DNA from 3 places in the Vibrio sp. 1069 genome. Region 3 is predicted to be linked to each of the others. Evidence: predicted binding sites of a transcription regulator. Region 3 holds the regulator's gene; each other region holds the start of a gene.
The links. The regulator PurR, encoded in region 3, represses purine synthesis genes. The targets are predictions, from matches to a motif close to TNANGNAAACGTTTNCNTNA.
Positions count from the first base shown of each region.

Region 1: folD (bifunctional methylenetetrahydrofolate dehydrogenase/methenyltetrahydrofolate cyclohydrolase FolD) is a predicted target of PurR. The motif match lies at 4,317-4,336, and genes of this name have one in related genera.
Region 2: R7040_RS17430 (NupC/NupG family nucleoside CNT transporter) is a predicted target of PurR. The motif match lies at 7,855-7,874, and genes of this name have one in related genera.

Region 1 is NZ_JAWOWP010000010.1:83,472-93,675, forward strand. It holds gene R7040_RS15645 (lytic transglycosylase domain-containing protein) at 1-829, shown strand, start outside; gene R7040_RS15650 (LysR family transcriptional regulator) at 918-1,862, shown strand; gene R7040_RS15655 (NupC/NupG family nucleoside CNT transporter) at 2,120-3,319, shown strand; gene folD (bifunctional methylenetetrahydrofolate dehydrogenase/methenyltetrahydrofolate cyclohydrolase FolD) at 3,387-4,247, opposite strand; tRNA gene R7040_RS15665 (tRNA-Arg) at 4,451-4,527, shown strand; gene R7040_RS15670 (class I SAM-dependent DNA methyltransferase) at 5,133-7,187, shown strand; gene R7040_RS15675 (restriction endonuclease subunit S) at 7,187-8,599, shown strand; gene R7040_RS15680 (hypothetical protein) at 8,602-9,081, shown strand; gene R7040_RS15685 (type I restriction endonuclease subunit R) at 9,078-10,204, shown strand, end outside.
Region 2 is NZ_JAWOWP010000012.1:103,494-113,697, forward strand. It holds gene serB (phosphoserine phosphatase) at 1-671, opposite strand, end outside; gene R7040_RS17400 (YtjB family periplasmic protein) at 763-1,368, shown strand; gene deoD (purine-nucleoside phosphorylase) at 1,463-2,182, opposite strand; gene R7040_RS17410 (phosphopentomutase) at 2,326-3,546, opposite strand; gene deoA (thymidine phosphorylase) at 3,621-4,949, opposite strand; gene deoC (deoxyribose-phosphate aldolase) at 5,047-5,823, opposite strand; gene R7040_RS17425 (hypothetical protein) at 5,914-6,048, shown strand; gene R7040_RS17430 (NupC/NupG family nucleoside CNT transporter) at 6,407-7,690, opposite strand; gene R7040_RS17435 (TatD family hydrolase) at 7,895-8,668, opposite strand; gene R7040_RS17440 (DUF5363 family protein) at 8,655-8,852, opposite strand; gene prfC (peptide chain release factor 3) at 8,947-10,204, opposite strand, start outside.
Region 3 is NZ_JAWOWP010000001.1:88,597-98,800, forward strand. It holds gene topA (type I DNA topoisomerase) at 1-1,025, shown strand, start outside; gene glgC (glucose-1-phosphate adenylyltransferase) at 1,634-2,851, shown strand; gene glgA (glycogen synthase GlgA) at 2,841-4,298, shown strand; gene R7040_RS00385 (alpha/beta fold hydrolase) at 4,408-5,211, shown strand; gene R7040_RS00390 (DUF2007 domain-containing protein) at 5,243-5,563, opposite strand; gene R7040_RS00395 (TVP38/TMEM64 family protein) at 5,584-6,270, opposite strand; gene R7040_RS00400 (TfoX/Sxy family DNA transformation protein) at 6,385-6,975, opposite strand; cyclic di-GMP riboswitch class I at 7,092-7,181, opposite strand; gene purR (HTH-type transcriptional repressor PurR) at 7,469-8,473, opposite strand; gene torD (molecular chaperone TorD) at 8,942-9,589, opposite strand; gene torR (two-component system response regulator TorR) at 9,856-10,204, shown strand, end outside.

The sequences.
Region 1 (10,204 bases), on a different contig from region 3:
TTTTGCTAATGTTGAGTACAAGCCCCGAGCAGTAAAAGCGGACCGAAACCAACCAGAAAAGAAACTGACATTGGATGAGTACATTCCTCGCGCGGTGCCTGAATGGAAGGTGAAGCAAGCCAGACAACTCTACAAAGAGCATTACACCGAGCTAAAGCGTATAGGCGATGAGTACGGTGTCCACCCGCGCTTTATTGTGGCACTTTGGGGAGTTGAAAGTAACTTTGGTAAGTTTACCGGCAACTTTAAAGTGATTGATGCACTATCCACAATGGCATTTGAAGGCCGTCGTGAAGAGTTTTTCCGTAAAGAGACTATGTCGGCACTTCAGATCCTCGATCAAGGCCATATTGAGCTAGAGAACTTTAAAGGCTCATGGGCTGGTGCGATGGGTCAATGCCAGTTTATGCCAAGCTCTTTCCTTCGTTTTGCTGCTGACGGCAACGGTGATGGTAAAAAAGACATATGGCAATCTGAAGCGGACGTGTTTGCATCAACCGCTAACTATTTGAGCAAGTCTGGTTGGGATGATAAATATACTTGGGGTCGCCAAGTTAAGGTTCCTAAAAATATTGATCGCAGCCTAGAAGGGCGCACGGCTGAAAAAGGCAAATACCTTCAAGAGTGGAGCCAATTAGGTATCACAAAATATGACGGTAGCCCGTTGCCAAAACTGGATGAAGACATCAAAGCATGGTTGATCATGCCGGACGACGAGAATGGTCGTACGTATCTGGTTTACAATAACTACAACGTATTGATGAAGTGGAACCGCTCTTACTACTTCGCACTTGCTGTGAGTCACTTGGCTGACCGCATTAAATACTGATCTGCCATCAAACAATTTGGCATTCAGTCTTCAATACAAGGGCTCTTCGGAGCCCTTTGTTTTTTCTATAACCAAATCGAGGTAAAGCGTGTTATCTGAACGTGCCGCACAAATGGTGATTTTCTCCGCTCTTCTTAAACACAAAAGCTTCACAGCTGCTGCAAAGAGCTTAGGCGTGTCGGTGTCTCATGTGAGTAAACAGTTGAGTCAGTTAGAAGCGTCTCTTGGTATCAAGCTTGTTCAACGTACTACGCGAAGCTTTACGCCGACTGAGGCAGGGAAAACCTTTTTTCATCACTGTGAGCAAGTGGTACAAGCGGTGAGCAGCGCCACATTAGAGATGGAAACCCAGCGGGATGAAGTAGCAGGTTTGGTACGTCTTGGGTTGTCGCAATCATTTGGTACCTTACACATTATTCCAGCGATTCAAGAGTTACGCGAACTGTATCCTCAACTTCAAGTGGAAGTACATCTGTTTGACTATAAGGTCGATATGTTAGCCGAAGGGCTCGATTTATGGGTAACCAACAACGAGCATTTGCCTGAAGGTTACATTGCGCAGCGTTTGACGGATTGCCAGTTTGTTGTTGCGGCATCGCCAGATTACTTATTGAAACATGACACGCCAGCAGAACCGGATGACCTATCTGCTCACAACTGCCTCATATACAGAAGCTGGGAGCGTGACTATACGGGGTGGGCGTTTACCAAAGATCAGCAAGAATTGAACGTAAAAGTCTCGGGTAACTATTCAGTGGATCTGGCAGAAGCCGTTCGGGATGCGGCTATTGCAGGTTGGGGTATTGCCTACCTTGCCACTTACTTGCTGGGGGATGAGTTTAGAACGGGTAAGTTAATACAGCTGTTACCTGACTGGAAAGCCAGCCAGTCGATGCCGTTTTATGCGGTATACCCAAGCCGCCAGCATATGCCAAAAAAAATATCCGCAGTGATTAACTTTATCAAACAGAAGATCGGCAACCCTTGTCATTGGGACCAACGTTTGGCGCCTTACATCTCTATTCCTAAATAACAGGATCAATGACGTTGTAGAACGACACATAAGGTGATTCACTTCACAAAAATTTTTCCTGAACCAGAAACATATTTTCCATATGGAAATAATTAAAATAAGCAAACGTTTATCTTCAATAAATTCAATTGGTTATTTTGTTGGTCAGTTATTGGTCGCTTAAACTTTTCACACTGTTAACATCCTCAACTTGCAGCATTTTGAGTCCGCTATACAATCCGGTGCCTTCCATATCCCCCTTCTGTCGGATTCATTTTATGAACTCAATTATTGGTATCGTAGCCATACTATTCCTAGCATGGCTACTTTCTACAAATAGAAAAAATATAAAGCTGAGAACGGTGTCGTTTGCGTTTGCTTTGCAGGTACTGTTTGCGTTGTTGGTTTTATATGTACCAGCAGGAAGAGATGCGCTGAATTCAGTGAGCAGTGTTGTGTCGAATTTGATCAACTATGGTCAAGAGGGCATTGCGTTTTTATTCGGTAATTTGGCGACAGGGGGCTTCACCTTTGCGATCAATGTTCTGGGTATCATCGTTTTCTTCTCCTCTCTTATCTCAGGTCTTTATCACATTGGTGTGATGCCAAAAATCATTAACTTTATCGGTGGTGGTATTCAAAAGCTGCTGGGTATCGGTCGTGCGGAGTCTTTGTCTGCAACAGCAAACATTTTTGTCGGTACCATTGAAGCACCATTGATGGTAAAGCCTTACCTAAAACACATGACTGACTCGCAGTTCTTTGCAGTTATGACAGGTGGTTTAGCGTCAGTTGCTGGCGGAACGTTGGTCGGTTACGCATCACTGGGTGTCGACCTCAACTATCTTATTGCAGCTGCATTTATGTCGGCACCTGCCGGCTTGTTGATGGCAAAAATTTTAATGCCAGAAGATACGGATAAAGCAGCAGATATCGACATTAGCCAAGTTGAAATTCCACGTGCAACCAACGTAGTAGAAGCATTAGCCGATGGTGCCATGGCGGGTGTACGCATTGCTGTATCGGTCGGTGGTACGTTACTGGCGTTTATTAGTGTCATTGCAATGCTAAACGGTATGTTAGGTTGGATAGGTGATCTGATTGGGACACCATTAAGTTTTGAGCTCATCCTAGGTTTTGTGTTTGCGCCAGTCGCTTGGTTGTTGGGTATACCATGGCAAGAAGCAACCACAGCAGGCTCGCTGATTGGTAACAAGATTGTGGTGAATGAGTTCGTCGCTTTCATCCAGCTTGCAGAAGTGAAGTCTCAACTTAGTGAACACTCACAAGCAATCGTGACGTTTGCTTTGTGTGGCTTTGCAAATATCTCAAGCATGGCGATGCTGATTGGAGGGTTGGGCTCTTTGGTACCAGAAAAGCGTGCATTTGTTTCTAAGCATGGTTTCCGTGCGATTATCGCTGGTGTCATGGCGAACTTAATGAGCGCTTCTATTGCGGGCGTGATTTTAAGTCTGTAATTGAAATAGATATCAACAATTAGCAAAAAGGCTCCTTGCGGAGCCTTTTTCGTATCTGAAATTTACGTTATTTGTCTGTGTGGAACTGTTCGCAAGCGAGCATCGTGTTCTCAATTAAACTTGCGACGGTCATTGGGCCAACGCCACCAGGAACAGGAGTAATAAAGCTCGCACTTTCACGTGCTTTGTCGTATTCCACGTCGCCAACTAGTTTACCTGAATCAAGACGGTTAATACCGACATCGACCACCACTGCGCCTTTTTTAATCCACTCACCAGGGATGAAGTTAGGTTTACCAACCGCAACCACGACAACGTCAGCTTGACGCACATGACTCTCTAGGTCTTTGGTAAAACGGTGACATGTTGTTGTTGTGCAGCCCGCAAGCAGCAGCTCAAGTGTCATTGGACGACCAACAATGTTTGATGCGCCAACCACAACCGCATGTTTACCACGTAGCTCAATGTTGTAACGGTCGAGTAGGGTAATGATGCCCTTTGGCGTGCAAGAGCGAAGCTTTGGAATACGTTGCGCAAGACGGCCAACGTTATAAGGGTGGAAGCCATCCACGTCCTTCTCTGGGTGAATGCGCTCTAAAACATGTGTTGTGTCTATGCCCGCAGGAAGGGGTAATTGCACTAGAATGCCGTCAATTTCATCATCATTGTTTAATTCATCAATCAGCGCTAGTAACTCTTCTTCTGAGCTAGACGCAGGAAGGTCAAAAGACTTAGAAACAAACCCAACTTCTTCACATGCGCGGCGTTTGCTACCGACATAAACCTGAGAGGCAGGATCTTCACCAACTAGAACCACTGCTAAACCAGGAGCACGTAGCCCAGCTTCAACACGTGCTTTAACACGTGCAGCCACTTCGGATCGAACAGTTTGGGAAATGAGAGTTCCGTCTATATTTTGAGCAGTCATGACTTTCCTTATAAATTAAGAAGGCAGATTATCTGCGGCGCATTGTCGCAGAATTTCTTATCAACATCCATACGCAAACGTTTGCTTTGTGGTGTTTTTGAACATTAAGCGTTTTAATGGACTTTTTTTAGGCATTCAGATCAGAATGTTATGAAAACCCGTTGATTTACCCGTTTGAACTCGTATAATCCTGTCCCTGTAGCGCGCCCTTAGCTCAGCTGGATAGAGCACGTCCCTTCTAAGGATGTGGTCATTGGTTCGAATCCAATAGGGCGTGCCATTTATTTCGGGGCGTAGCAGGTTAGTACTTGCTACGCCCTTTTTCATTTCTGCTACTTTTAGTCAAGTAACTAGTCAAGTAAGCGTGAAGCTTAATGTAACCCAAAGAAACCCAATGGTTTTTAAACGTAGTTATCCTTGCGTTATTATCAGTGGTCGAAATTACACAGATTCCCTGCATGTTGTTGTCCGAGTATTTGTTTGTCAATAAAACAGCATAGCTCAGCAGTATCTCCGAACTAATCTACTAGCGATTCGTTGTCCAAACCTCTATCTCCTCTTACTTAAAGCCAACCTTTTTCTTTATGAAAAGAAAATCAATCGTCGAAGATGATCTTTACATTACTGGTAGAAGTTTATCGATATCGTAGAAACCTCATTGTAAGGCTTATAATCATAAACCTCAGGCAGTTATCTGGGGGCATAAGCAAAAATGAAGTTCAGAGTAGCGAAGCAATCTTAATAGATAGGCTACACTGCATGCAGTGTAGCTTTGGCTAGGGAAGCGTGGGATTGTATCTACTTAAACCTCAATTAAATCACAGACTAACTAAGGCTCTTTCGATATAATCAGCGCAATTTTTCATATTCAATGTGCTGATTATAATGACTAACAACAATTTCTCTTCAACAGCAGCGTTCTTATGGTCGGTGGCTGACCTTCTTCGTGGTGATTTCAAGCAATCTCAATACGGACGCATCATTCTCCCATTCACACTGCTAAGACGCTTAGAGTGTGTGCTTGAAGCGACAAAACCAGATGTTCTCGCAAAATACGAAGCTGTAAAGGCAATGCCAATTGAGGCACAAGATAAGCTACTGACGCACGCAGCTCAGTTGAGCTTTTACAACACTTCAAAAATGGACTTAAACCGCCTTGGTGAAACAGGTGTAGCAAGTAACCTAGAGAGCTACATTCAATCGTTTAGTCCTAATGCTCGTGAGATTTTTGAGCACTTCGATTTCTTCAATACCATCGACAAACTAGAAGAAGCGGATCTGCTTTACAAAGTAGCGAAATGCTTTGCAACGACAGATCTTCACCCTAATACCATTAGTAACTACGGTATGGGTTTAGTGTTTGAAGAGCTAATTAGACGTTTTGCAGAAAGCTCTAATGAAACGGCTGGTGAGCACTTCACCCCAAGAGACATTGTTGAACTAACAACATCACTACTATTCGCCAATGAAGAAGAGCTAACCAGTTCTGGTTTGGTTCGTTCTATTTACGATCCTACGGCTGGTACGGGTGGTTTCTTATCGTCAGGTATGGAATACATTCATAACCTTAACGACAAAGCCTCTCTTTCTGCTTTTGGTCAAGAGCTAAACCCAGAGTCATACGCAATCTGTAAAGCGGATATGCTTATCAAAGGGCAAAAGGTCGATAACATTAAACTGGGTAATACCTTGTCTAATGACCAACTTCGCACCGAGAAGTTTGACTATATGCTGTCAAACCCTCCATTCGGTGTGGATTGGAAGAAGATCCAGAAGTTCATCAATGATGAGCACAACGAAAAAGGCTTTGAAGGTCGTTTTGGTGCTGGTCTACCACGAGTGTCTGACGGTTCATTACTGTTCTTGATGCACCTAGTAAGCAAAATGCGCCCTGCTTCTCCTGAAAACAAAAACGAAGGCGGTTCACGTATCGGTATTATCTTGAATGGTTCGCCACTCTTTACAGGCGGTGCTGGTAGCGGTGAAAGCGAAATTAGACGCTATATTCTTGAAAATGACCTGCTTGAAGCAATTGTGGCTCTGCCTACTGATATGTTCTACAACACAGGTATTGCAACTTATGTGTGGGTTTTATCATCTCATAAGCCAGCTAACCGCAAAGGTAAGGTTCAACTTATCAACGCTTCAAAAGAACGAGCTAAAATAGGCGGTCGTGGTCGCAGTGGTGGCGGTGAAATTGAAGGTAATGATGAGCACGTATTCTATGCAGCAATGCGTAAATCGTTAGGTAGTAAGCGTAAAGAACTCACACCTGAAGCGATTGATAAAATTGTGCAAACCTATGGCCAGTTTGCCGAAAACGATTTTAGTAAAATCTTTGACTATAAAGAGTTTGGCTATCGCCGCATTACCGTTGAGCGCCCGCTGCAATTAGCAATTTACCCGAAAGACGAACTGCGCCTTGAAGCCCTGCAAGCCGATAACGCTTGGGCAAAAATCGATAACATTACCCAACAAGCCATTCTGGATGCGCTTGCTTGCTTTGAGCAAGAAAAATACTTATCGCGTGATAAGTTCCTCAAACAACTCAAAGCTAGACTAGCAGCCGTTAAACTCAGCGCTGCTCAACTAAAACTTATCGTGAAACATCTTGGTGACCACGATGATGAAGCTGAAGTATGCAAAGCAAAAGGCAAAGTTGAAGCGAACCCTGATCTACGTGATAACGAGAATGTACCATTAACTGAAACCGTTGAAGATTACTTTGCTCGTGAAGTTCTGCCGCACGTTCCTGATGCGTGGATTGATGAAGACAAAACTGATCCTAAAGATGGTGAAGTAGGTATTGTCGGTTATGAGATTCCATTCAACCGCCATTTCTATGTTTATGAACCACCAAGAGCATTAGAAGAGATTGATGTTGATTTGGATGCAGTATCGGCTGAGATTATGCGGTTGCTGCAAGAGGTGCATTCATAATGACAGGTCGTTATAAAGCATATCCAGAGTACAAAGAGTCTGACGTGGAATGGATAAAGGAAATTCCATCCTCTTGGTTTATCAGTGATCTTCGTAGAGGTATCGACTTTCTGACAGATTTCGAAGCGAACGGAAGTTTTTCTGATGTAAAAAAGAACGTGGATCTTGATGCTGATGGAAAATATGCGTGGTATTTGAGAGCTACGGACTTACAAAGTGGCAGAGTTGGTTTCGATACAGGTAATCGTACTGTAGATGAAAAAGCATACAAGTTCCTAAAGAAAACCACTTTACATGGCGGTGAATTGTTAGTTGCTAAACGAGGTGAAATAGGAAAAGTATACTTAGTCCCTGAGCTAAACTGCAAAGCCACTTTAGCTCCAAACTTATATCTTATTAGGCTAAACCAACTGCTAAGCCCTAGGTTTTCACTATATTGGTTCTTAAGTAGCTTTGGTAAGCCTCAGTTAGAGCTTGCTAATAAATCAACTACAATTGGCGCTCTTTATAAAGATGACGTTAGAGCGTGTCAAATTGTGTATCCCACATTCGAAGAACAACAAAAAATCGTCAACTTCCTCGATCACGAAACAGCTAAGATCGACACCTTAATCACTAAGCAAGAAAAGCTGATCGAGCTGTTAAAAGAAAAACGCCAAGCGGTGATTTCTCACGCAGTGACTAAAGGACTTAACCCAGATGCACCAATGAAAAACTCTGGTGTGGAATGGCTGGGTGAAGTGCCAGAGCATTGGGATGTTAGCCAACTGAAGCATCACGTAAATACAGTGAATGGATTTGGTTTTAGTTCAAATGACTTCCAAGATGAAGGCGTACCTTTCATTAGAGCTGGAAATATCAAGAACAAAACGATTGTTAAGCCTGACATACATCTACCTCAGTCGGTTGTAGACAAATATCAACGGGTAATTATGAATGCTGGTGAACTAGTCATCAGTATGGTTGGAAGTGATCCTAAAATCAAAGCCTCTGCGGTAGGACAGGTAGGTCTTGTCCCTTTGTCTTTGGCTGGCTCAGTACCGAATCAAAACGTGGTTATTCTTCGAGAAAAAAGCTCATTAATCAAACAGTTTCTCTTCTACGTTGTTTGTGGGACACCATATAGATATCATTTAGACGTATTTAGTCACAAGCTAGCAAATCAATCCATAATTAGTTCATCTCTGATTATCAATGCCCACTTCGCATTTCCTACATTAGAAGAACAAATGCAGGTTGTTGATTTTTTAGATACACAGCTACAAAAATATGATGCTCTTGTAGAAAAGGCAATTAGTTCGATTGAGTTAATGAAAGAGCGAAAAACAGCTCTTATCTCAGCAGCCGTGACAGGCAAGATTGATGTGCGGGATTGGAAGCCAGCAGAGAATAACCTTGTAGAGGTAGCTTGATTATGGATTTAGATGCCAAATTAAAAAAGCTCAAGGATGAACAAATAAAACTAGCTGAGGAGTATCAATCAAAGCAATCTTACGAATTAGCTTACATTGCTTATTGGTCTGTAGTTGAGCATTTTAGCAAAGAAGTTGGTGAGATCTTCCTTAAGCAACAATTAGAAAAAAAGTTGGTTGAGTGGCAAGATTACCTTTCAGGAAAACAGGAATCTCGGCCTCAAGGAAAGCAAATATCTTTGAAGTTGGAATGTTCGACCATTCCGCCTATGAACCAATTAACAGATCTGCTAGGTGAATTGCCGAAAACGGCTAATTTGCTCAAATCAAAGTCAAAGTATAGAAACAGACGTAATGATATAGCTCACCGAGCCACAAAGTTTGGTAAGGAACAGACTTTTTTGGAATATAAAGAGGCTGTTATTGGTTCTATTGAAGAGCTGGAGTTAGCTGTAAGTCAGTCTCTGGAGGGCGATAGATGAGCGATAAAGCACAAGAAAAAATATTCCAAAACGACATCCTTGACCAAATGCAGTCTCACGGCTGGTTGCTAGGTGAGTCGAACAAGTACAACAAAGAGTTGGCACTTTACCCTGAAGATGTGATTGCCTTTGTGCAAGCAACACAGCCTGAGCAATGGGATAAGCTGGCGCAGCACTTTCCTGACACTGACCGCAACCCAAACGCAACGGCTGACGCTCTGCTCAAATCATTAGAACAAGAGCTAAAAAATGAAGGAACGCTGTGGGTTTTGCGGAACAAACTCAATAACCGTGGTGCGAAGTTTGACCTTTGTAGCTTTAAGCCTGATCACGATTTGAACCCAACGGCAACCGCCCGTTATGAGCAAAATATTCTGCGAGTCGTGCCAGAGCTGGTTTACTCACCCAACGGCTACGATGGGCGTTTAGATTTAACCCTATTTGTCAATGGTATCCCTGTTGCTACCTGCGAGCTTAAATCTGAGTTTAAACAGTCGATTGATAACGCTAAAGTCCAGTATATGAAGGACAGACAGCCGAAAGATCCAAAAACTCGTAAACCAGAGCCGTTATTAACCTTTAGGCGTGGTGCATTGGTTCACTTTGCTGTGAGCCAATACAATGTCGCGATGACCACTCGATTAGATGGCAAGAAAACCTTTTTCCTACCGTTTGACCAAGGTACAAGTGAAGGCGGTAAAGGTAACGATATTCCTGACGATGGTGGCTACGCAACGTCTTACCTTTGGAATGAGATTTTCCGAAAAGATAATCTGTTACTGATCCTCAGCCGCTATATTCATCTTGAAGTGAAAGACGTTGAACACCTAGACGGTTCAATCACGCCAAAAGAAACGATGATTTTCCCTCGTTATCACCAGTGGGCGGTGGTTTCTAAGCTGCTTAAAACGGTGGATAGCGAAGGCACAGGGCATAAATACCTTATTCAGCACAGTGCTGGTTCAGGTAAATCAAACTCGATTGCGTGGCTATCTCACCAATTGGCTTCTAAGCATTACTACACCGATCATCCTGAGCTAAACAAACAAGCTGGGGATAAGGTTTTCGATTCCGTCATTGTCATCACTGACCGAACGGTACTGGATAGCCAGTTGCAAGACAC
Region 2 (10,204 bases), on a different contig from region 3:
TCTAATTGATTGGAACGAGCAAAATCTAGGTCGACTTTATCTTTGATGTAATCAGAGAAGTAAGTAAAACCACCGGAGGCAATCGCTGTTTTCCAGCCCAAGGCTTTCAACGTCGCAATTAGCGCTTCAAAGTCCGGCATGAATGGTAACTGGGAACGAACTTGTTCAAGAATTGATTCATCGGCACCTTTGAGCTTACCAACTCGCTGACGTAAACTTTGCTCAAAATCCAGCTCACCTTGCATGGCACGTTCAGTGACTTCAGCGACCTCATCCCCTACTCCTGCCAGTTTCGCGATTTCATCAATACACTCTATCTGGATCGCCGTTGAATCCATATCAAATACAATCAACCCTTGGGTTGATAGATCGGGCACTTCATTAAGCGAGGCGTAATCTAGGTTGAGACTTTGTAAGATCGTTTCATGTTGAGGAGTCAACTCTCCGGCCATCAGGGCTACTTCATATTGGCCAACTTTCCACGTTTCTAGTATCGGGTTGTAAAAGCCGGTGAAGAAATCAATGTCTTCGAAGTGACTTGGCGAAAGGTACTCAGCAAATACGATCCAGTTTGCTTTTGCTTTATCTAATTGGGAGGCAAATCGAGTCTCGGGTAATCGTTTTAAAAGTGTCGTATGTTTTCTGATAGGCAAGCTTTTTGACGCGTCCATGTATATAATCCCTTATGACTTTGCTAAAACGTTACCTCAACAAACTAAAAAGGCAAGTCTTTGTTTTATTTTAAATGGATGAGTAAAGAGCATGAGTGAATCTTTGTTCTCAGTAAGGAATGCCCTAAGAATTCTGGCACTAATCCTGCTGTGTGTGATGTTGTTTATCACAATAAAAAACAGTGTTGTGATCAGTAAGGGTAATGAGAAAATTCAAGCACAACAGCTTGAAACACTCACCAAAGTTTTGATTTCACAGGCGTCTCTTTCTGCCAGTGAGATGATTTTAACTAAAGATCAAGAACGATTACTTCAGCTAACAAACCAGCTAGCACAAGACCGTTTAGTGTTTGATGCAACAATCTACGATGCACAGGGTGTACGTTTAGCGTCTAGTGAAGAGGCATTATCGGTACGCGAAGTTCTTGGCCTGGATACGCCTTTGGCAACAGCTTCCATTGGTCGCCAGCAGTTGGTTGAACCAGTTTTTGCAGATGGTGCGCTTATCGGTTTTGTTCGCGTGACCTTTGAGACGGGCCGGGTGACGGCTATTTCTGACCACCACTATCGCAAGAGTGATCGTTATATGTACATGATGGTCTTAATGAGCTTTGTCTGTGGTATGTTGTTCATCTTGATTTTACGTCGACAACCGATACGTCGTAAAAAAGCGCCAAACCTGCTGCTAACCAAGTAACTAGGTAGCGCTAATAACTCATATAAAAACAGCCCGCAATGTGCGGGCTGTTTTTTAGCTCTTGAGAGCGAAAAATAGAATGACTCTTCGTCGCTTACTCTTCGTCACCAAGCAATACTGAATCTAGTGCGATTAGCATCATGTCGTTGAATGTCGTTTGACGCTCGTCAGATGTAGTCTGTTCGCCAGTCTTGATATGATCAGAAACCGTACAGATTGTCAGAGCTTTTGCACCGTATTCTGCCGCAACACCGTAAATACCAGCCGCTTCCATTTCAACACCAACAATGCCGTACTTGTCCATTACATCGAACATTTCTGGATCTGGCGTGTAGAAAAGCTCTGCTGAGAATAGGTTACCAACTTTAACGTCAATACCGCGAGCTTTTGCAGCGTCTTCTGCCGCACGAACCATGTTGTAGTCTGCGATTGCCGCGAAGTCATGACCTTTAAAGCGGATACGGTTCACTTTAGAGTCAGTACATGCACCCATGCCGATCACAACATCACGCACTTTGATGTCTTCATTCACTGCGCCACAGCTGCCAACACGGATGATTTTCTTCACGCCGAAGTCTTTGATTAGTTCAGTCGCGTAAATCGAGCATGATGGGATACCCATACCGTGGCCCATTACCGAGATCTTACGGCCTTTGTATGTGCCTGTGTAACCAAACATATTACGAACGTCACACACTTGAACGACATCTTCAAGGAAAGTCTCTGCGATGTATTTTGCACGTAGTGGATCACCAGGCATCAGTACGACGTCTGCAAATGCACCCATTTCAGCATTGATATGTGGAGTTGCCATTTTCTTTTCCTTAACCTTTCTCTAGCGCTCCGCGCTTAAGGCGATATAAGCCAGAGTATTCTCATTTCCGACAAGCAGCATTTACATACTGCAAACATAAAACTAGGAGCAATCAAGCTCCTAGTTTTCAAAAACCTAACTAATTATAGGAAGTTCTTACCGTAATCCATTGGAGAAGTACCGAAGTAACTTGCCAATGTTTGACCGATATCTGCGAATGTTTCGCGGCGGCCAAGAGAACCAGCTGGTACTTTTTGACCATAAACCAATACTGGGATGTGCTCACGAGTATGGTCAGTACCTGGCCATGTTGGGTCACAGCCGTGGTCTGCCGTTAGGATAAGCACATCGTCTTCTTCCATAATCTCTAGCACTTCATTGATACGACCATCGAAGTACTCAAGTGCCGCTGCGTAACCCGCTACGTCACGACGGTGACCGTAAGCTGAGTCGAAGTCTACAAAGTTAGTGAATACGATCGTGTTGTCGCCCGCTTCTTTGATTTGCTCTAGCGTTGCTTCGAACAATGCAGGGATACCTGTCGCTTTCACTTTCTTAGTGATGCCGCAGTTTGCGTAGATATCAGCAATCTTACCAATAGAAACCACGTTGCCTTGCTTCTCATCAACGAGCTTCTGAAGAACCGTTGCTGATGGTGGCTCTACAGAAAGATCACGACGGTTACCTGTACGCTCAAATTGACCTTTACCAGCACCAACGAATGGGCGCGCGATAACACGACCAATGTTGTAATCTTCTAGCTCTTCACGTGCGATTTGGCAAAGCTCTAGTAGACGGTCTAGACCGAAAGTCTCTTCGTGACATGCGATTTGGAATACAGAGTCAGCAGACGTGTAGAAGATTGGTTTGCCAGTCTTCATGTGCTCTTCACCAAGATCGTCAAGAACTTGAGTACCAGACGCGTGACAGTTACCTAGGAAACCGTCAAGACCTGCACGCTCAAGAATGCGGTCAGTCAATTCTTTCGGGAAGCTGTTTGCTTTGTCAGTGAAGTAACCCCAGTCAAACAGAACAGGAACACCTGCGATTTCCCAGTGACCAGACGGCGTGTCTTTACCTGAAGAAAGCTCTGCTGCATGACCGTATGCACCAATGATTTCAGCGTCTGCGTCTAGTCCAGGTGCGAAGCGACCTGTCGATTCTTTATGCGCCATTGCCAAACCAAGTTTCGATAGATTTGGAAGGCGAAGTGCACCTTGGCGATTGTCGTTATCTGCTAAGCCTTTGTCACATTGGTCAGCGATGTGACCTAGTGTGTCTGAACCTACATCACCAAATTCTTTAGCATCGGCAGTTGCACCGATACCGAATGAGTCTAGTACTAAAATAAATGCTCTTTTCATTGCTCGTTCCTTAGGCCCACTCGGCTTTTTATTATGGTTGAGTAGGCCTTGGCCTTGTGTAATTACTTGTTCTATTAGATATCTTCTGCACGAATTTGGCGGTAAACCTCTGGAGTTGGTGTGTATTCACCACCTACTTTGATTGCACTGCGCAGTGCTTTTGCCGCTTCTTCCCATTGCTCTTCAGTGCGAGCGTGGATGACCGCAAGAGGTTTATCACTGTCTGCGACCTCACCTAGGCGGATGAACTCGTCGAAACCAACTGCGTAGTCGATTTCATCAGTAGCAACGCGACGACCACCACCCATAGCAACCACAGCCATGCCGATAGCACGTGTATCCATTGCAGAGACAATGCCCGTTTCTGTTGCGTAAACTGGCTTAATGATTGCTGCTTTTTCTAAGTAGTTGTCGTAGTTTTCTACGAAGTCCGCAGGGCCGCCTAAACCGGCAACCATCTTGCCGAAGCACTCAGCCGCTTTGCCGTTATCCAGCACTTCCATCAGTTTTGCGCGTGCGTCTTCTGTGTTCTCAGCAAGCTTGCCAAGTACTAACATTTCAGCACATGAAGCCATGGTCACTTCAAGTAGACGAGGATTACGGTATTCACCCGTTAAGAAACGAACCGCTTCACGAACTTCCACTGCGTTACCCGCTGAAGACGCCAATACTTGGTTCATGTCCGTAAGAATTGCCGTAGTTTTAGTGCCAGCACCGTTTGCTACCGCAACGATTGATTTTGCTAGCTCTTCAGACGCTTCGTAAGTTGGCATAAATGCACCTGAACCCACTTTTACGTCCATCACTAGCGATTCCAGACCCGCCGCCAGTTTCTTAGAAAGGATCGACGCCGTAATCAGGGAGATATTGTCTACCGTTGCGGTAATATCACGAGTCGCGTAAACACGCTTATCCGCAGGAGCAAGGTCACCAGTTTGACCGATGATCGCCACACCAGCGTCTTTGGTTACTTGACCAAAAACATCGTTGCTCGGCGTAATGTTGTAACCAGGGATAGATTCAAGTTTATCCAGCGTACCGCCTGTATGACCAAGACCGCGGCCAGAGATCATAGGTACGAAACCGCCACACGCTGCCACCATTGGGCCAAGCATTAAAGAAGTTACGTCACCCACACCACCGGTTGAGTGTTTGTCGACAATTGGACCACCGAAGTTCATGTGGCTCCAGTCGATAACCATGCCCGAATCACGCATTGCACACGTTAAGGCGATGCGCTCATCCATGGTCATTTCATTAAAGAAAATCGTCATAGCAAACGCCGCAATCTGACCTTCAGATACCGTGTTGTTCGCTACGCCTTGAATAAAGAAGTTGATTTCGTCTGCGGTAAGTACTTCACCGTCACGTTTTTTACGAATGATTTCTTGTGGTAAATACATTAGTGCCTCCCAAGCTCTTTTGAGCCATGGTTGTAGTAGGATAGAAGAGGTTTGGTAGCACCCGTTTAGGTGCTACCGTTCAGACGTATTATTGGAATTAGTACGCTGTTGGATCAGCGACGTCGTCCGATACTTCTAATGTATTTAGTAGGTTGGTTAGCAGGCTAGACGCACCAAAACGGTAGTGACGAGCATCAACCCAGTTGTCACCTAGGATTTCGTCAGCCATTGCTAGGTATGCTGCTGCGTCTTCAGCAGTGCGCACACCACCTGCTGGTTTGAAACCAACAGTTTCTGCAACACCCATGTCGCGAATAACTTCAAGCATCATGCGAGCGTATTCTGGTGTTGCGTTTACTGGCACTTTACCAGTTGAAGTTTTAATGAAGTCAGCACCTGCTTCAATACAGATTTGAGATGCTTTCTTGATTAGTGCTTCTTCTTTTAGTTCACCTGTTTCGATGATCACTTTAAGAAGAATGTCACCACAAGCTTCTTTACATTGCTTAACTAGTTCGAAGCCTACTTTCTCATCACCCGCCATTAGCGCGCGGTAAGGAAAAACTACGTCAACTTCGTCTGCACCGTAAGCAACCGCCGCTTTTGTTTCAGCAACTGCGATTTCAATGTCGTCGTTACCATGTGGGAAGTTCGTTACTGTTGCAATACGAACCTCTGGCGTACCTTGCTCACGAAGTGTCTTCTTAGCAATAGGAATAAAGCGAGGGTAAATACAAATTGCAGCTGTGTTGCCTACTGCTGTTTTCGCGTCATGACATAGTGAGATCACTTTTGCATCAGTGTCATCGTCATTCAACGTAGTTAGGTCCATAAGTTTAAGTGCACGTAGCGCTGCTGCTTTTAAATCGCTCATTTCTATCTCCGATCAATATTCAAAAAATTCACTACTCAGCCTTACATCACGTCTTTAACTATAATCAACAAGTCGAGACAATGTGAGTAAATGGCTAAACAGTCTATTAATGAACGGACTTGGTTCCCTGAAGACTCGGCATATACAGCGAAAATTTATCATATGCCAATTGCTATCCTTGTCACCGCACAGTACCAGTTTGGCCTATGGCACAACAATCTATGATTGCGGTGTCTTTAATATCACATCACAAAGCAAAACGCCTATTAGATCTGATATTGCAGGGCAATTCATTTGCCCATCGATTATGTAATATTCATTACGTGATTAAGAATCAAGCTTAACCACTATCCTGTGATTAATACATTATAGAGTTTCACCGCAAAACTGTAGCACCAAATAGAGCGCAAACGGTTTGTATCTCAAAATTTCCTATCCCCTATTCCATTGACTGCGTAATACCTCGACTAAGGCAAACACCCGATGAAATTTTGGAGCCCGAAAAACGAAAAATGCCCCGCAGCAATCTCTTGCTACAGGGCATGATGTAAAACGGCGTCTATATATTAAGAACCGATTCTAATTATAGTGCTGCAAGGCTTAAGCAGAAGCCTGCAATTGTCGCTGCCATAAGGTTAGACAACGTACCTGCAAGAACTGCTTTAACACCCATGCGAGCGATGTCACTACGACGGTTTGGTGCAAGGCTACCTAGACCACCAAGTAGAATCGCGATAGAAGAAAGGTTCGCGAAACCACATAGTGCGAATGAGATGATAGCTGTTGTCTTCTCAGACATTACTTCACCAGTTGCCGCGATTACTTGAGCGTTTTCACCTAGATATGGTGTGAAGTTCAAGTAAGCAACGAATTCGTTCACTACGATTTTCTGACCGATGAATGAACCAGCTGTTACAGCTTCTGCCCATGGAACACCGATTAGGAATGCTAGTGGAGAGAACGCGTAACCTAGGATTAGCTCTAGTGTTAGTTCTGGCATGCCGAACCAACCACCGATGCCACCTAGCATACCGTTGATTAGCGCGATTAGACCAACGAATGCGATTAGCATTGCACCTACGTTAAGCGCAAGTTGTAGACCAGAAGCCGCACCGCCCGCAGCTGCGTCGATTACGTTAACTGGTTTGTCGTCACCGCCGTCCATCGCTTCTTCGATACTTTCGTGAGGCTGGTCAGTCTCAGGGTGAAGGATTTTAGCGAACAGTAGACCACCTGGTGCTGCCATGAATGATGCCGCAACTAGGTACTCTAGTGGAACACCCATAGATGCGTAACCAGCTAGTACACCACCAGCAACAGAAGCTAGACCACCACACATTACCGCGAATAGCTCTGATTGAGTCATTTTTGGAACGAATGGACGAACAACTAGAGGTGCCTCAGTTTGACCTACGAAAATGTTAGCTGCTGCTGACATTGATTCCGCACGCGAAGTGCCTAGCGCTTTTTGTAGTGCGCCACCAAGAATCTTGATAACCCATTGCATAACGCCAATGTAGTAAAGAACTGAAATCAGTGCAGAGAAGAAGATCAGTGTAGGAAGAACACGGAATGCGAAGATGAAACCGCCGCCGCCGAATACTTCGAACATCTTGTCAGAAACAAGACCACCGAACAGGAATGATGAACCATCGTTACCGTAGTTGATAACGTTAGAAACACCTGAAGAGAAACCGTTTAGTAGATCACGGCCCCAAGGTACATACAGAACAAATGCACCTAATGCGAATTGGATAGCGAATGCGCCACCCACAGTTCTAAAGTTGATAGCTTTTCGGTTGTTAGAAAATGCCACTGCAATCGCAAGAAGCACTACCATACCGATTAGGCTCATAAACAGGCTCATAGTTTATGACTTCCTTATAAGTTATTTATTGGCGTGTTACAAAATGGAGCTATAAAGCGGGGGCAATTATACTCATGCAGAATCAATTAAAGTAATGCCAGCCTCACACTTTCCTATAAGATTCATGATTGATTCAACCAGCTTTGTGAGTTAATTCACAATAAGCAGGAAAACGTTTTCGATTTCAAACCACATCTTTAGATTTTATTCACATATCGAGAAAGCAAAATTGCTATTTTTCCACAGTTGAGAGGCAATCGATTGCTTTCGGCCGTTATGCAACTCTACGAGCTCATTAAAGACGTGAATGAGTTTGGCTGGGTGATTTGACTCCCCTTGATATCCAAGTATAGGCATATCTGGTGCGTCTGTTTCGATTACTAGGTTTTCGAGTGGTAATTTTTGAATTGCGTCGCGTGTTTTCTTGGCTCTTGGGTAGGTAATCGTTCCTCCTACACCGATAAAAAAACCTAATTTGACCCACTCCATGGCTTGCTGATAACTCCCAGAAAAAGCGTGTAGCACACCACCTCTAGGGAGATTCGCCGCTTTCACCATTTGAATGAGGCGATTGTGCGCTTTTCGGCTATGTAAAATAACTGGGAGTTCGAAGCGTCTAGCCAGCTCAAATTGAACTTCAAGTATCTTTTCTTGCAACTGTGGCTCAACATCAATGGCAAAATCTAAACCACACTCTCCTATTGCCACGCACTGCTGCCCTTTTTGATTTAGATAGCCTTCTAGCTCTGTAAGGTGCTGCTCAACGTTATCTTCAAGAAAATACGGATGAAAGCCGAGCGCATAATACAAATTGGCATGTTGCTCTGCCAAAGTTTGAATACGAGCCCAGTTTTGCGGACCGACGGAAGGAATCAAAATTCTTGCGACGCCTTGCGTTTGAGCAAGCTCAAGTTGATGTGCAAAGTCATCTTGAAACACATCAAAATCAAAGTGGCAGTGCGTATCAAAGAGCTTCATCTTGACGCTTTTTATCTGTATCTGCGGGCAGAAAATCAGAGGATGGTTGGGCTTCACTCTTCTCTTCAGTTTGATGGGCTGGGTCTTTTCGATATGGGACACAACTGCGTTTCTGATCGGGAGTTAACCCCATCTCTTTACACCAGTTGTCGTAACGCTTTAGCCCACGTTTAAACCAATTCATATCTTATCCTTATATAAAAACGCCCTTGGCTAAGTTTATAGCCAAGGGCGTTTTAAAATCTAGTTTGCGTTAAGGCTTACCCTAACCGCGCAAATTAGTGCTCACGCGTCGCACGGAAATCAACGTCAGGGAAACGCTCTTTCGCCAAGTTTAAGTTAACCATTGTTGGAGCGATATACGTTAGGTTATCACCACCATCCAATGCTAAGTTCGCTTGATTCTTGCGTTGGAACTCATCCAGTTTCTTCGCATCACCACACTCAACCCAACGCGCAGTTGCAACGTTAATGCCTTCATAAATCGCTTCAACGTTATACTCAGATTTCAAACGAGCCACAACAACATCGAACTGAAGTACACCAACGGCACCAACGATCAGATCGTTGTTCTGTAGAGGACGGAATACCTGTACCGCACCTTCTTCTGATAGCTGAACCAAACCTTTGAGAAGCTGCTTCTGCTTTAATGGATCTTTCAGGCGAATACGACGGAATAGTTCCGGAGCGAAGTTCGGAATACCAGAGAACTTCAGTGATTCACCTTGAGTAAAGGTATCACCAATCTGAATAGTGCCGTGGTTGTGTAGACCAATGATGTCACCGGCGTAAGCGTGTTCCGCACGTGCACGGTCACCAGCCATAAAGGTTACTGCATCAGAGATACTCACTTGCTTGCCAAGACGAACGTGGTTCATCTTCATACCTTGCGTGTAAGTGCCCGATACAATACGCATGAATGCGATACGGTCGCGGTGTTTTGGGTCCATGTTCGCTTGGATCTTAAATACGAAACCAGAGAACTTCTCTTCAGTCGCTTCAACTTCACGTTCAACCGCTTGACGAGTTTTCGGCGCTGGAGCCCATTCAGTTAGACCGTCTAGCATATGATCCACACCAAAGTTACCTAATGCAGTACCGAAGTAAACTGGCGTAAGATCACCGGTTAAGAACATTTCCAAATCAAACTCAGGGCAAGCACCCATGACAAGCTCAAGCTCTTCTCGAACACTTTCCGCAAGGCCTGCACCAACTTTTTCATCAAGCTCTGGGTTGTCGAGACCTTTGATGATTCGAACTTCTTGAATCTCATGACCGTGACCTGATTCGTATAAAATCGTTTCATCACGGTGAATGTGGTACACACCTTTAAATTCTTTACCACAGCCGATTGGCCATGTAATTGGCGCACACATCATGCCCAACTCGTTTTCTACCTCGTCCAATACTTCCATTGGATCACGAACGTCACGGTCAAGTTTGTTCATGAAGGTTACGATTGGCGTGTCACGCAGACGCGTTACTTCCATCAGCTTACGTGTACGATCCTCGACACCTTTCGCCGCATCGATAACC
Region 3 (10,204 bases):
TTGATGACAGCTTTAACGATTTGATGAACTACGACTTTACTGCGCGTATGGAACAGAAATTGGACCAAATCGCTGAAGGTGAAGTGAACTGGAAAGCTGTGTTAGACAACTTCTTTGCTGATTTTACTGGCGATCTTGAAAAAGCGGAGCTGGATGAGTCAGAAGGCGGTATGAAGTTAAACCACATCGTCATGACGGATATCGAGTGTCCGACGTGTAGCCGTCCAATGGGCATCCGTACTGCTTCGACAGGTGTGTTCTTAGGCTGTTCAGGTTACGCGTTACCACCAAAAGAGCGTTGTAAGACAACCATCAACTTGGGTGACGAAGAAGGTATTATTAACGTTCTAGAAGAAGACGTTGAAACCGCAGCTCTTCGTGCTAAAAAGCGTTGTCCGATCTGTGAAACAGCGATGGACGCATACCTGATTGATGACAAGCGTAAGATGCATGTTTGTGGTAATAACCCGAACTGTGAAGGCTACCTTGTTGAATACGGCGAGTTCAAAGTAAAAGGCTACGATGGTCCAGTTGTTGAATGTGACAAATGTGGCTCTGATATGGTGCTTAAGAACGGTCGCTTTGGTAAATACATGGATTGTACGAGCGAAACGTGCAAGAACACTCGTAAGATCTTGAAGAATGGCGAAGTCGCGCCCCCGAAAGAAGATCCTGTTCATTTCCCCGAGTTGCCATGTGAAAACTCAGATGCGTATTTCGTACTTCGTGATGGTGCTTCAGGTCTATTTATGGCGGCAAGCAACTTCCCGAAATCGCGCGAGACACGTGCTCCTTTGGTTGCTGAACTGGCACGTTTTGAAGAGCGTTTACCTGAGAAGTTCAAATACCTAGCGACCGCACCGCAAGAAGATCCTGATGGTCGTCCTGCAGTTGTACGCTTTAGTCGCAAAACAAAAGAGAACTACGTTCGTTCGGAAGAGAATGGCAAACCATCTGGTTGGACAGCGCTCTTTGTTGACGGTAAGTGGGAAGTCACTGATAAGCGTAAAAAAGCGAAAGCATAAAAACGTACGATCTAAGTAATGTAAAAAGGCAGCGATATCGCTGCCTTTTTTGCGTTTTGTTTTTGCGTAAAGGCCACTGTGTTGTTCGTATAGATCTTTGCTGCTTTGACTGAGTTTTGCTGACGCGAGAAGATCCCAGTATCAATATTTCGTAGTCGCTGATGTATTTTTTATGTAAAAAATATTCGTTGTAACTTTCATTTTGCATTCACATATTTGTTATACATTGGGCTAAAAAATCGGCGGTGTAGTGAATCCGTTCGTAAATTGTTTTCACAATGTAATCGTTTGCTTTTCCATGTGTGATCTAGATATCGTCTTGAGTACGCAAGAGCTGTATGGTACACAGAATGGCGTATTAAAAATTGTAATTTAGAACCCGCTTAGATAATTTATTACAAAAATTAGTGCAACTGTGTGCATTGTTTGCGTCAAAAAATAAGGAAAGAGTGGACGTTGCATACTGGAAGTGCCGTAGCTTTTTTATCCGTGTTGTAAGAGTTCACAGAAACTCAGAGACGGTTGCTAAATGTATTCGCTTGACTCCCCGAGTATGACTCATTCAAGCGAGTACCAAATCCAAGCTATAACGATATGGAGAACAACAAATGGCTGGTGTTTTGGGAATGATTCTTGCTGGCGGTGAAGGCTCTCGTTTGAGACCTTTAACGGAATCTCGCAGTAAACCTTCGGTACCGTTTGGTGGTAGTTATCGATTGATCGATTTTGCTCTAAACAATTTTGTTAATGCGGATCTGATGCGCATTTACGTCCTAACCCAATTTAAATCTCAATCTTTATTCCATCACTTAAAAAAGGGGTGGAACATCAACGGCATTACAGACCGCTTTATCGATCCTATTCCCGCTCAAATGCGTACTGGTAAACGTTGGTACGAAGGGACGGCGGACGCGATCTATCAAAACCTGCGTTTTATGGAGTTAGAGGAACCAGAGCAAGTTTGTATTTTTGGCTCTGACCATATCTATAAGATGGATATCAAACAAATGCTGAACTTCCACTCAGAAAAGCAGGCTTCTCTGACGGTATCTGCATTGCGCATGCCACTAAAAGAGGCGTCGCAATTTGGGGTTATCGAAGTGGATAGCGAAGGCCGTATGATTGGCTTTGAAGAAAAACCAGCAAATCCGAAGTCGATTCCTGGTGACCCTGATTACGCTTTAGTTTCAATGGGTAACTATGTTTTTGAAGCTCAGGTACTGTTCTCAGAGTTGGTCGAAGATGCGGATAATGAAGCTTCATCACATGATTTTGGAAAGGACATCATTCCAAAGATGTTCCCTAGAGGTGATGTGTTCGTGTATGACTTCAGTACCAACAAAATCAGTGGCGAAAAAGAAGAGGTGTACTGGCGTGATGTCGGAACTATTGATGCGTACTGGCAAGCGCATATGGATCTGCTAGAAAAAGATGCACCATTTTCGCTGTACAACCGTAAATGGCCATTGCATACCTACTACCCACCATTGCCACCTGCGACATTTACCGACTCTGATAATGGTCGTGTGCAGATAATCGATAGTTTAGTGTGTAATGGCAGCTATGTTAGAGGCTCAAGAATCGAAAAGTCGGTGCTTGGTTTTCGCAGTAATATTGCTTCTGCTTGCGATATCAGCGAATGTATACTTCTTGGTGACGTAAAAATTGGCGAAGGATGTGTTTTACGTCGTGTGATTGTCGACAAGGATGCCGATATTGCTCCTGGTACTCAGATTGGTGTGAATCTTCAAGAAGATAAAAAACACTTCCACGTGTCTGAGGAGGGCATTGTTGTTATTCCGAAAGGAGCTCGAGTTGGCTACTAACAACTTATCTATTCTGTTTGTAGCTTCTGAGGTTGAAGGACTCATTAAAAGTGGTGGCTTGGCAGATGTTGCCAAGGCACTACCGGAAGCCCTTCAAAACCTACAGCAAGACGTAAGAATTACCATCCCTGCGTACAGCAGTATTGATAAACTCGCAGACGCAGAAGTTGTATTAGAAACAGAATTAACATCATGGCCGCATACGGAGTATCGAGTTTTGCGGCTCATGTTAGGTCAAAATCCTGTTTACCTGATTGATTGTCCGCCGTATTTCAATCGACCATCAATGTATGCGGAGAACAACCAAGCGTATACTGATAACGGCGAGCGCTTTGCGTTTTTTAGTGCAGCATGTCTCGATATGTTACCCAAGCTCGCCTTTCAACCTAATATCATACACGCGAACGATTGGCACACAGGTCTTGTTCCATTTTTGCTCAAGCACAGGTATGGCAATGATCCGTTTTTTGCTCATACTAAAAGCGTCATTTCAATTCACAATGCGGTCTTTAAAGGCGTATTTAGTTATGAAGACGTGCAGTGTTTGCCAGAGTTTCATTGTAGAAACGTTCCCGATGCTGCGGTGAGTGCAACGCATATTACGATGCTTAAAGCTGGTGTAATGAATGCAGATAAGATAAACGCGGTTAGCCCTACGTACGCAGAGGAACTAAAAACAGAGCTTGGCAGTCACGGCATGGCTTGGGAGTTTCAGCAACGTGCGCAGGACTTAGTCGGCATCTTGAATGGTTGTGATTACAGCGCTTGGAATCCGGAAACGGATACCTACTTGCCGGTTAATTACTGCGCCGACCAGAAAAGTATGTCGCAAGGGAAGAAAGCTTGTAAAAAAGCATTACAACAAAGACTAAATTTGCCCGAAAAAGATGTAGCTATGTTCGGTATGGTTTGTCGGTTGACCCAGCAGAAAGGCGTTCATTACTTGTTGCCTGCTTTGGCCGATTTTTTGAAGCACGATGTTCAGCTAGTTGTCGTTGGGACCGGAGACCCTGTTCTTGCCGCTCAGTTACGAGAGGTTGCCGCGCAGTTTTCTAGCCAATTTGCCTTTGTAGAAGCGTATGACAATGAACTTGCGCATATCGTTGAAGCGGGTTCTGATTTCTTCTTGATGCCTTCTGAGTTTGAACCATGTGGCTTAAACCAAATCTATAGTATGGCTTATGGGACATTACCGATAGTACGCGGTGTTGGTGGCTTGAAGGACAGCGTTAGCGATTATGATGTAAACCCATCTGAAGCAACGGGGTTTGTTTTTTTCGAACCGACACCGCAGGCATTGTTGTTAACGATGCTAAGGGCACTGTTGCTCTACGCTCAAAACGAGCCTGAAGTGAATAAAGTACAGTTGCACGCGATGCAACAAGACTTTTGTTGGCAAAAGGCCGCAGAATCTTATTTGCAGCTTTACCACTCAGCGTTAGTTTGACTTAAAATTGTAACGAAAGGCACCGAATGAGGTGCCTTTATTATCTTGAGTAAGGGGAGTGTGGTAGGATGGCTTTTTACTCAATAGCACGATCTTTTTGATACTCAATATGACCCAGCCGCTACTTTTTCATAAAACCTATTTGCACCCTACTAGTAATGAGTGGGTTGTATTTGTGCACGGTGCTGGTGGTAGCTCTTCTATCTGGTTCAAGCAAATTAAAGCTTACAAGCAACACTTTAACTTATTGCTGATCGATTTAAGAGGTCATGGAAAGTCAAATCAGTTACTTAAAGAGCTCATTGCTAGCCGTTATACCTTTACGGAAGTTACCCAAGATATTTTGAAAGTATTGGACCATTTAAAGATCCAATCCGCTCATTTTGTCGGTATGTCGCTTGGTACTATTATTGTTCGAAACCTTGCTGAATTGTCATCAGAGCGCGTACGTTCGATGGTGCTCGGCGGTGCTGTCACAAGGCTTAACACTCGTTCTCAGATATTGGTGAAATTAGGTAATTTTTGTAAGCATATCCTACCGTACATGTGGCTCTACAAACTGTTCGCTTATATTGTTATGCCTCAAAGAAGCCAACGAGAATCTCGCCACCTTTTTATTCGCGAAGCCAAGAAGCTTTGCCAAAAAGAATTTAAACGTTGGTTTATTCTTGCCGCTGATGTAAATCCGTTAATGAAATATTTTAAAGATCGAGAGTTACCCATTCCGACTCTTTACTTAATGGGCGACAGGGATTACATGTTTATTAAACCTGTCAAAGAAATGGTTGCAGCACATAAGCTCAGCATTCTACGAGAAATCCCGAATTGTGGTCATGTATGCAATGTAGAGCGTCCAGAAGACTTCAATCAACACTCCATCGAGTTTATTAAACAGCAAGCTGTATGTGCTTAAAACTGAGTGCATCCACTGAATAGGAGAGCCGCTATAGCTCTCCTAGTTGATATCCACATTGCCAACATGCACCAAATTGCCCTTCGTTTATTTCATGACATTTTGGGCATTGCCAATCTTGATACTCATGCCTATCGGATTGTTTTCGATATGCTTTTACTATTTCTTCAGCTTTCATCTTTTGTGCAGTGTCAAAAAGCCACACATAAGGATCGGTATCATCACCAAACGGCAGTTCTCCTTTTAAGCCGAAAATACCTTCTCCACGAACTTCACAGTAAATTTGTTCCACTTTAAGCAGCTCACATACAATGTGTGCTTCTGCTGGGTTTTTAGCGATAAATATTTTCATCAAAATACCCACTTCACCAATTACGAGTTTTGCTGACTTGGTGTCGGCCTTACTTTATTCATAACCCATTTAGTGATGATTGGAAATAGTCCCAATAGCGCAAAAGACGCTAATACTGCGGGTGAAACAATGCCCGATAGGCTTTCAATTGTTGCTAATTGAGTACCTGCATTCAGATATACGGCTGTGCCTGGCAGCATACCTATTTGGCTAGTGAGATAAAATCTACCTACAGACATCGGCGTTAAGCCCATCAGTAAGTTGATTAGAAAGAAAGGGAATACAGGGATTAGACGCAAGGAAAATAGATAAAAAGCTCCGTCTTTTTCGACACCTTGATTAATTGCGTTGAGTTTATTTCCGAATTTGTTTTGTACCCAGTCACGCAATAAGTATCGGCTGCTCAAGAAGGCCAGTGTTGCCCCCATAGTGCTAGCGAAAGAAACCAGTAGCAAGCTTGTCCAAAAACCAAATAAGGCTGCACCAAGTAAGGTGACTACTGCCGCTCCTGGGATAGAAAAAGCGGTAATTGCAATGTAGGTAAAAAAGTAAATCGCAGCCGAGAATACAAAATTCTGATCGATGTATGTAGTTAGTGCTTCTTGTTGGGCTTTTGCATTCTCTAAGGTTAAATACTGGCCAAAGTTAATACCTAAAAAGACGATAGCCGCTAGTAGGATGAGACCTAATATCAGTTTCTTATTCATAATTTTGATTCCAATTTGGGATATATGTAATAAGACAGTAGGAAAACCGAAAAAATTTCACAAAAAAACCGCAGATTAGACTGCGGTTTTACAAGATAGTTTTTAGGCCGACTTTTATTGGAGGCCGTTCATCAACTCATCTCGGCGAGCTTGAGGTACCACACTCCAATGAGTGCCGTTGATAGCCCCTTCTAGTGCCCATAGCAACTCAATGTTGACGGTTGCAGAGTGCGTATCTCTTATCGCTTTATAGGCGTTAAGCGCACCTTCCTCTTCAAGCTTCTCTACGGATTCGATGCCGGCTTTTTTTAGCATGCGCTCGGTAGCCAGTCGTAAGTTAGGCAAATCTTTCAAACGGTTAGGCTTTGTACTTGCTTGCTGTTCTTTCTCAAGCTTTGCCTTTTTCAATGATTGATTCGCTACTTCGATTAAGCGTTCGCTTGATTCCCATAAATCGCTGGAAATAGCGTAGTACTTTGTAACGACTGGAAAGCCACGTTTTTTATAAACGTAAGGCTTTAGCCCTTGTTTCTCGAAGTCAGATGAAGTTTTTTGGTCTGCTCTGATATGAAGCTGATTGTTTACCACTAGTGCAAACATTGTTTCATCAGCGAATAGTCCGAAGCCACCAAACATTGAGCGCGACTTGATATTACCAAGTGCCTCAAATAGCTTCATAGAGTCTTTGAGTATCGGTTTATCCATGTTTTGTTATCTCGGTGTAATTAATATTACGCCACCAAAAGTCAGGTCCGAGAGAGTAGCAAACATGCGTAAAAACAATGTCATTACAGAGTAAAGTCATTGCTTACACACTTGCCATCGGTAACCCCGCTACCTTCCATATCGTAATATGGTTCAGGCCGGAGGCTTTGCGTCCCACTCTTTCGAATGGTTTGCCCTGTGCGTGACACAATGAGCATACTTCTTATATTGAATTAACATCACGGTTTAGCGTTAAAAGTGTGATTTCGGTTCAATAAAAATGATAGATTGAATGCTCTATTTTGCATATGGAAAGGTGCAAATTGGCCTTTGAAAAGGAGTTCTTAATATATATTACATTTATATAAAACAGGGAGTTAACGTTAGTCAATTGTTATTAGAGTGGTGTGAAGTATTAGAGAATGCTTAATTTTTCCAAAAAAATAAGCGCCCCTGTAGAGCGCTTATTTAACACGGTTAAATACAGTGAAATTTAGTTCATTTTTTTCACAGTATTTCGAATTACAAGCTCAGGTTGCATCTCGAAAATTCGTTTTTCGTGTTCTTTATCTTTGATACGCTCAAGTAGAATTTCGAATGCATTTTTACCAACACGACGTTTAGGTTGGTGGATAGTCGTTAGCGGTGGAGAGAAGTATTCCGCAAGCTCGATGTTGTCGTAGCCGATCACTGAAATATCTTCAGGAATTTTGATCCCGTTTTGTTGCAAGCGGCTCATTAGGCCTAGAGCCATTGTGTCGTTAAAACAGAATACCGCCGTCGGGCGCTTGTCCATTGCGGTAATTTTATCTGCAACTAATACGGCCGTATCACATTCAAAGTTACCTTCAAGGATCCAGTCTTCATTTACAGCTAGGTTCGCTTCGCTCATTGCGCGACGGAAACCTGCAATGCGCTCTTGGCAAGCAAGCTTTTCAAAATGACCGCTTAGACAAGCGATATCCGTATGACCATTGTCAATCAGATGTTTGGTTGCAATGTAGCCACCTTCTTCTGAGTTATCCATGATCTTGTCTGCTTGTGAGCTCTCTGGGCCCCAATCCATGACCACTTTAGGAATGTCCGCATGACGGTCAAGCATCTCTTTTAGTTCTTCGGTTAAGTCAGAACACATCACTAGGATGCCATCAACGCGCTTTTCAGCCAGCATACGAATGTAATCGCGTTGTTTTTCGTAAATCCCGCCTGTGTTACATAAAATCAGAGTATAGCCTTGGCGGTAACAGTAGCTCTCAACGCCATCAATCACTTCTGAGAAAAATAGGTTAGTTGATTGAGTTACTAACATGCCAATCGTACGAGTTGAGTTGCATTTTAGGCTGCGTGCAACGGCACTTGGCGCGTAATTCAGCTCGTCAACGGCTTTCATTACTTTTTCTTGCGTTGCTTCTGCAACGAAACGCGTTTTATTGATAACGTGCGAAACTGTCGTAGTGGAAACGCCGGCTAAGCGAGCAACGTCTTTTATCGTGGCCATAAATGGTGTCCTGTATCGAGCTACTGAAATATGTCGTATTGGATGTACCTGATGCTCTAATGGTTTCACACCTAGCAATATAAAATTGGCGCTAAGTGTCTCGGCAGCGGTTGATCCAAGTGCGACAAAAGGGTACGTAGCAGCATCGGTCGATGAATTTTATCTTTTTTCTATCTGATGAGAAATTGCCATCAACCTGTTAAGAAAACACAAAAACCGCTATATTTCAGCGGTTTACATATAAATCATATTTAATCGTTTGCGCTCACATTTTAGCCCTATGTGAACTGACTAGCAATGTTTTCAGCAAGAGATTTGTGTATTTGAAGTCACATTTTGACTGCTAAATAACCAAGCGTCTTTGCGCTAAGTTAAGGCAAACGAATATTATACCCAAGTTACTTACAATTGGTCACTTTCAGGCATACAGGAAGCCCGATAGGCAGGCTCCCTAAAAATAGGCGGCAATTATTCACCAAGAAGGTAGGCGCTGTCTAGTTTACAAAATGCAACTAATAGTTTCGCGACACTCGAGTAAAATCCAAATTCGTCGAATTGTTTACATTTGTCTGAAAACTGAGGTAACCAAGACATCAATTGTTGCTGGATAAAGTCGTTTTGTTTAACGAAGGCTTCTTCCATGTGTTTTTCTTGTTCAAGCTCGTTTGAGCGGATAATCATGTTCCCGAGAAAGTCGAGCTCAACGGCTAAGTGATCCGCAGGTTCCTTTAGGTTTTCGTCTACTTGAACGCCAAATTCAGCCATCAACTTTTCCATTTCCTCAGCTGGCTTGTCATTCAGTAAACCTGATTCACCAATGTACATGGATGCGTAAGGAAGAGCGCCGTATTTTTCTGTCTTCAAAAACAGTTCACAAAAGTCAGCTGCAAGCTCTAGTTGTGCATCTTCACGATCTTGTAACCGATTCAGCGCATCAACTAGGCTATCAACGGCTGGTTTTAGCGACTCATTTTCACCTAAACCTGCGAGAAAACTGCGAATTTCAACACTGTGATAGGCTTCCAATTCTTTCTCTGTTAGTTCTTTTGCGAACAAGCTCGAAAACCACCAGTAAATTTCAGCGCGTTTTTCATTAAAAGCTTTCACTTCTTGCATTTTGGGCTCCTGAATGATGCTTCAAGTCATGCATCACAAAGTCAATTAGGGATATCCCCTAAGTGTAATCAATTAAAATGAATAGCAGTAACTATAATTGTTATGTTTTATGGTCAAAAATGACCGTTTATTAATAGCAATGGGCAAGCTTGTTTTGAATCAATAAAAACGCTAAATCTTGCGTTTTAATGTATCTATGACTAGAAATGTTACTAGTTATGAATAGAATACGTCTTGGATAATAAGAAGACAGAAAAGTGGTGTAAATGAGCTATCACGTATTAGTCGTAGAAGATGATGTTGTAACTCGTAGTAAGCTTGCGGGATATTTCCAAAATGAGGGCTACCAAGTCAGCGAAGCAGAGAGTGGCGCAGAAATGCGTGAAGTTTTGCAAGCGGGCGATGTAGACCTGATCATGCTGGATATTAACCTGCCTGGTGAAGACGGCCTGATGCTTACTCGTGAGTTACGTAGCCAATCGGATATTGGTATCATATTAGTAACAGGACGCACGGATAGCATTGATAAAATCGTAGGCCTAGAAATGGGTGCTGACGATTATGTGACAAAACCTTTTGAACTGAGAGAGCTGTTAGTTCGCGTTAAAAACTTGC